2 regions of the Latilactobacillus parasakei genome follow, and region 1 is predicted to be linked to the other one. Evidence: predicted binding sites of a transcription regulator. Region 1 holds the regulator's gene; the other holds the start of a gene.

Evidence for each region. Region 1 encodes CtsR, which represses protease genes until heat stress. Its sites were predicted from a motif close to TTGGTCAAAAAAGGTCAAANA; they were not measured.
Region 2: clpP (ATP-dependent Clp endopeptidase proteolytic subunit ClpP) is a predicted target of CtsR. The motif match lies at 1,481-1,501, and genes of this name have one in related genera.

What each region holds. Positions count from the first base shown of each region.
Region 1 covers NZ_CP186861.1:1,684,344-1,687,549, forward strand. The annotation lists rRNA gene ACPBEH_RS08360 (23S ribosomal RNA) at 1-109, shown strand, start outside; rRNA gene rrf (5S ribosomal RNA) at 201-317, shown strand; tRNA gene ACPBEH_RS08370 (tRNA-Val) at 328-400, shown strand; tRNA gene ACPBEH_RS08375 (tRNA-Lys) at 403-475, shown strand; tRNA gene ACPBEH_RS08380 (tRNA-Leu) at 499-582, shown strand; tRNA gene ACPBEH_RS08385 (tRNA-Thr) at 618-690, shown strand; tRNA gene ACPBEH_RS08390 (tRNA-Gly) at 698-769, shown strand; tRNA gene ACPBEH_RS08395 (tRNA-Leu) at 784-869, shown strand; tRNA gene ACPBEH_RS08400 (tRNA-Arg) at 884-957, shown strand; tRNA gene ACPBEH_RS08405 (tRNA-Pro) at 963-1,036, shown strand; tRNA gene ACPBEH_RS08410 (tRNA-Gly) at 1,063-1,134, shown strand; tRNA gene ACPBEH_RS08415 (tRNA-Pro) at 1,168-1,241, shown strand; gene ACPBEH_RS08420 (CtsR family transcriptional regulator) at 1,400-1,870, shown strand; gene ACPBEH_RS08425 (ATP-dependent Clp protease ATP-binding subunit) at 1,888-3,206, shown strand, end outside.
Region 2 covers NZ_CP186861.1:878,237-881,442, reverse strand. The annotation lists gene ACPBEH_RS04515 (DsbA family protein) at 56-580, opposite strand; gene clpP (ATP-dependent Clp endopeptidase proteolytic subunit ClpP) at 804-1,388, opposite strand; gene ACPBEH_RS04505 (PTS system mannose/fructose/N-acetylgalactosamine-transporter subunit IIB) at 2,248-2,730, shown strand; gene ACPBEH_RS04500 (PTS mannose/fructose/sorbose/N-acetylgalactosamine transporter subunit IIC) at 2,758-3,206, shown strand, end outside.

The DNA of each region.
Region 1 (3,206 bases):
TCCTTTATGGAAGTAAGACCCCTGAAAGATGATCAGGTAGATAGGCTAGGAGTGGAAGTACAGCGATGTATGGAGCGGACTAGTACTAATCGGTCGAGGACTTAACCAAAGGTGCAATGTTTGGCTTTTGAAATGAAAATATTACTTATTATGCAGTTTTGAGAGAACGAAGTTCTTCTCAGTGCGAAAGCACAAAATAGTGTGGTGGCGATAGCAAGAAGGATACACCTGTTCCCATGTCGAACACAGTAGTTAAGCTTCTTAGCGCCGATAGTAGTTGGTGGGAAACTACCTGCGAGGATAGGACGTTGCCACGCTATATTTAATGGAGGTTTAGCTCAGTTGGGAGAGCGTCTGCCTTACAAGCAGAGGGTCACAGGTTCGAGCCCTGTAACCTCCATTGAGTCGTTAGCTCAGTTGGTAGAGCATCTGACTTTTAATCAGAGGGTCGACAGTTCGAGCCTGTCACGACTCATCGGCCAAGTTACACGCCAAAATGCGGGTGTGGCGGAATTGGCAGACGCGCTAGATTTAGGTTCTAGTGTCTATATAGACGTGGGGGTTCAAGTCCCTTCACCCGCATTCAATTGAATATTCAATGAAAGTTATCTTATTATGCCGACTTAGCTCAGTTGGTAGAGCATCTGATTTGTAATCAGAGGGTCGGGCGTTCGAATCGTCTAGTCGGCATTAAGATGCGGAAGTAGTTCAGTGGTAGAACATCACCTTGCCATGGTGGGGGTCGCGGGTTCGAATCCCGTCTTCCGCTTTCATTATGATTAAGCCGGGGTGGCGGAACTGGCAGACGCACGGGACTTAAAATCCCGCGGTAGGTGACTACCGTACCGGTTCGATTCCGGTCCTCGGCATCATAATGAAAAATGCACCCATAGCGCAACTGGATAGAGTGTCTGACTACGAATCAGAAGGTTGTAGGTTCGACTCCTACTGGGTGCATATAACGGGAAATAGCTCAGCTTGGTAGAGCACCTGGTTTGGGACCAGGGGGTCGCAGGTTCGAATCCTGTTTTCCCGACTGGATACAAAAAGTTAATAAAAAATGCGGAAGTAGTTCAGTGGTAGAACATCACCTTGCCATGGTGGGGGTCGCGGGTTCGAATCCCGTCTTCCGCTTTTTTTGTACCCGTAAATAATTAAATAACTCTCCGGGAAGTAGCTCAGTTTGGTAGAGCACTACGTTCGGGGCGTAGGGGCCGCAAGTTCAAATCTTGTTTTCCCGACTCTCAAAGACTTGTTGTCGAACAAGTCTTTTTTTGTGCAGTTCTTCAAACTTTCCTTTTGAACGAATAATCGTTATAATAATAGTCAACGTTAGTCAAAGTTAAATTTTTAGACTGAATTATAAGCGCTGAAGAATGAAAAAAAGGGATTGATCTATTTGCAAAGTCAGAATATCTCGGATATTATTGAAGCCTATTTGAAAAAAATATTGGCTGACAGCGAGCAGATTGAAATTCGACGCTCCGAAATTGCCAAATTATTTAACTGTGTCCCGTCGCAAATCAACTATGTGATTAATACCCGGTTTACAGAACAACGAGGGTATGTCGTCAATAGTAAGCGTGGCGGGGGCGGCTACATTCGCATCGTTAAGGTTCAATTCTTAGATGATCGCGACTTTTTAGAAGCGTTGATTGGTAGTGTTGAGGATCGAATCTCGCAAGCCGATACATTAGCTATTATCCAAAAACTCTATGATGAGCATATTTTATCGCAAAAAGAGGGGAATTTGGTATTAGCAATGCTAAATGCGCAGACATTAGCCGTCAATGATAAGCAGTTAGAAGAGCAATTACGCGCACGAATGCTAATTGCTGTCTTAGAAAGATTACGTTACGAAATTAAGTAAAGAGTGGGGGATTATCCATGAATAATCTATTTACACCAAGTGCCAAAAACGTTTTAATGTTAGCGCAAGAACAAGCTAAGAAGTTTAATCATCATGCATTAGGGACGGAACATCTGTTATTAGCGCTCGTCCTCGAAAGCGAAGGGATTGCTGGGAACGCACTACGTGAACTCGGTGTGACACCCACTGATGTCTTAGAAGAAATTGAACGCTTAACCGGTTATGGCGATTCAATCGTTGCCATGGGTGTGGGCGGCTATTTGCCATACTCACCTAAAGCTAAACAAGTGCTAGATTTAGCGCGCGTTGAATCACAACAAGCTAACTCAGTCAAAATTGGGACGGCACACCTATTATTAGCGTTATTACGCGATGATGACATTATTGCGGCCCGTATTCTATTAAACTTAGGCCTCAGTTTAGCTAAAACACGTCAATTATTACTCCAAAAGATGGGGATTGATGCAGCGACTGCTAAGAAGCGTGCTAAAGCCAGTGCAAAAAAGGTTGATCAAGAAGGCACGCCTACCTTGAATCAATTAGCACGTGATTTAACGCAAATGGCCCGTGAAAATCAAATTGATCCAGTCGTTGGTCGTGATTCAGAAGTTAAACGTCTCGTGCAAATCTTAGCGCGTCGTTCTAAGAATAATCCAGTTTTAGTTGGCGAACCCGGTGTCGGTAAAACAGCGATTGCTGAAGGCTTTGCCCAACGGATTATCAACGGCGATGTGCCAAGCGATATGCAACAAAAACGGTTAATGATGCTTGATATGGGCTCATTAGTTGCTGGCACTAAGTATCGTGGGGAATTTGAAGATCGTCTCAAGAAGATTATTGAAGAAATCCATGAAGATGGCCAAGTAATCCTTTTTATCGATGAATTGCATACCTTAATCGGTGCTGGTGGGGCAGAAGGCGCAATTGACGCCTCAAACATCTTGAAACCAGCCCTTGCCCGTGGTGAATTGCAATTAATCGGTGCAACAACCCTTGATGAATACCAAAAATACATCGAAAAAGATGCGGCTTTAGAACGTCGTTTCGCGACCGTGACGGTTGATGAACCAACACCAGAGGATGCGGAACAAATCTTACGTGGGTTAAGACCACGTTACGAAGAACATCATGGCATCACAATCTCTGATGAAGCATTACACGAAGCCGTTGTTTTAGCAAACCGGTATATCACCAACCGCTTCTTACCTGATAAGGCAATTGATTTGATGGATGAAGCGGCTGCGAAGGTTCGCTTAGATGCGGTTAACCAAAAATCACCAATCGACCGCTTAGAAACTGAACTACAAGCATTAGCTAAGGAAAAAGAAGCAGCAGT
Region 2 (3,206 bases), 810 kb from region 1:
ATCGCTTTTTTATATTAAAAAGCGCGTCCTTTAGTAAATCAAAGGCGCGCTTTGCTTATTGAGCTTGTAAAATGGTATCGAGTTCTTCTGGTGTTATCGATTCATCAAAGATATGTTCACCAGTGATGATTGTTGGGACGAATTTGATATTGGCTGCTTGAGCTTCGTCAACAATGGCCGCTAACTGTACGGTATTATCAAGTGGGCTTAGTTTAAGGTTAGCCTGCATGTATTTATCGAATTCAGAATCCGATAAATCAGGGCGCCACGTTTTTTGATGAGTGTAGAGAAAATGGATGGCGTTTAAAGCAACAGCGGGTTGGTCGAAGGGGAGGTAAGTATGAGCGAGGTTACCGATTAACAGATCGTCTTTATCCTTGTTATAAGGTTTGATGATTCGTCGTACTTGACCAGCTTCGACGGCCTTAGTGAGCTGTTCCTCCGATTTGAGGAACCATTTGCGACAATAGGGGCAAGCTAAATTCAAAAATTCAACAAGTGTGACGGGTGCTTCAGGGTGGCCAATGACAATCCCACCTTCAGTTGTCACTTGATCACTTTTAATAACACTAATATCCATAATAAAACCTCCTCTGTATTAAACTAAGTATAGCAAATACGCAGCAAAAAAGGACACCACAAGGATTAAACTTGAGGTGTCCTTTTGAATTAATGTCCAGAATGAAAACGTGCTTCCTCAAACTGTCTTTTCCGGTTAAACTAAAAATGGCAATCATGGTTGAAAAACACCATAATTGCTATTTTTTGTTAAACCTCAAAGTCAAAGCGTTTGAGTCAGCACTCTATTTCGGTTGGTTAACCATAATGTCGTCAATCAAACCGTAATCTTTTGCTTCTTGGGCTGTCATGTAGTTATCACGATCAGTGTCTGCTTGTAATTTTTCGAAGCTTTGACCAGAATTGTCTGCCAAGATTTGGTTCAAACGTTTCCGAGTCTTCAAAATTTCGCGAGCAGCGATTTCAATTTCAGTTTGTTGGCCTTGTGCACCGCCTAAAGGTTGGTGAATCAAGACTGTTGAGTTAGGCAATGCAAAACGTTTGCCTTTTGTCCCAGCTGAAAGTAAAACGCTGGCCATTGAAGCAGCCATCCCCATAGCGATTGTTTGAACATCAGATTTAATGAAGTTCATTGTATCCATGATTGCCAAACCGGCTGTCACAGAACCACCAGGTGAGTTGATGTAGATTGAAATATCCTTATCTGAATCTTGCGCATCCAAGAATAGTAATTGCGCAATGATTGTGTTAGCCATTTGGTCGTTCACTTCACCAGATAACATGATGATCCGGTCTTTTAGTAAACGAGAGTAAATATCGTAGGCACGTTCGCCACGAGATGTTTGTTCGATAACTGTCGGTACTAACATTGAATTGCCTCCTTATATAAAGCTGAGAAGATGGGCTTAACCAAAGTAATTGGTCAATCTTCCCAATAATCTATAAACCAAATTTTACAGCAAAGGTCAACTATGGTCAAATGGTAAGTCCTAAATACTGATTAATTATGTAGGGTGCAATTTAATCCAAAATATGTTATACTATTTATTAGTTAATCAGCACGTATGACTGTAGTATCAAGTATTGTTTGAAGACTTTAATCAACTGGAGTAACCCTGGAGTTACAAGTAGTGTAAAGAGGCGGCTTACGCTGTTTAAACGAGAAAATATTTAGAAACACAAGAATTGAGACATAATTGCATTAACCCAAAAATAAAACCGGCATATGAACATGCCTTAACCGCTAGCGATTTAGTACTAGCGAGCGGCGCCAATTAGTGACTGGCGCCCCGACATTATGTCAGAATTTAATATGCGAAATTAATTAGAAGGCCACCTAGAAATAGGTGGCCTTCGTCAATTCTATTAAAAAAGATTAAATTACCTTGAAGGTGGTTTAATCTTTTTTTAGTGGGCATAAATAATGTCATTGGTATATTGATAATTGCTATAAAAAATGGGCAATGGTTCTAAAATAAGAGGGCTAATCCGCTGCTGTTACGACTACTGGTTAATACCAGTTAATTCGCAATCGGTCCATACACTAAAATAACCTACAAATGCTGATATTTAGGGGATTAACAAAATGTTATTAATGTGAAAATGGCACAAAATAATTTGACAAAGTAAGCGTTATCATTTACATTAAAGCCAACTGGTAGTGATGAGTTACTGCTAGGTAATGTTTATTATTTTCACTGCAATTATTTGATTTGGAGGGTGATATATATGTCAATTACGGCTGTCAGAATTGATGGACGACTCGTTCATGGACAAGTGGCCAATCTTTGGACACCATCTTTGGGCGTCACACGTATTATGGTTGTTGATAACCAAGTTGTGGATAGCGCTGTTGAGAAGGCGGGGTTAAGAATGGCCACGCCTGCTGGGACCAAGCTTAGTGTTTTATCGGTTGATACAGCAGCTGATCATATCTTAGCAGGACGTTATGATTCACAGAAATTATTTTTAGTTGTTAAGAAACCTGAAACGTTGTTAGCATTAGTTGAAAAGGGTGTTGTGTTACCCGAGATTAACGTCGGTAACATGTCACAAACTGATGAAACAAAGCACATTAATAAATCTATTAATGTGACAGATCATGATATTGATGTTTTTAAAGAACTTAGCGCTAAAGGGATTCGTATTACTAATCGGATGGTTCCCGGGGATAAGGTTAATGATTTTATGGCACTTATTAAAGAATTATAAAAATCTGTTTAAGAAGGAGACATTATCATGGGTATTCAATGGTGGCAAATATTACTACTAACGTTATATGCTGGTTATCAAATTTGTGATGAATTAACGATTAATTCTAGTGCAGGTTCAGCTGTTTTTGCCGGTTTTATCTCAGGCGTAATCATGGGAGACATGAAAACTGGATTAATGATTGGTGGAGCGATGCAATTAACGGTTTTGGGTGTCGGTACGTTTGGTGGTTCTTCCAGAATCGATGCAAACTCGGGAACTGTTTTGGCAACAGCTTTTTCAATCGGATTAGGAATGAATCAAAATCAAGCAATCTCAGCGATTGCTGTACCAGTAGCAGCATTGTTAATTCAAACTGATATTATTGCGCGTTTTGCGAACACATTCTTTGCGCATCGAATTGATAAATTAATTGAAAATCATAATTATCGAGCAATTGAGAGGAATTATCTATATGGTGCAATTCCTTGGGCATT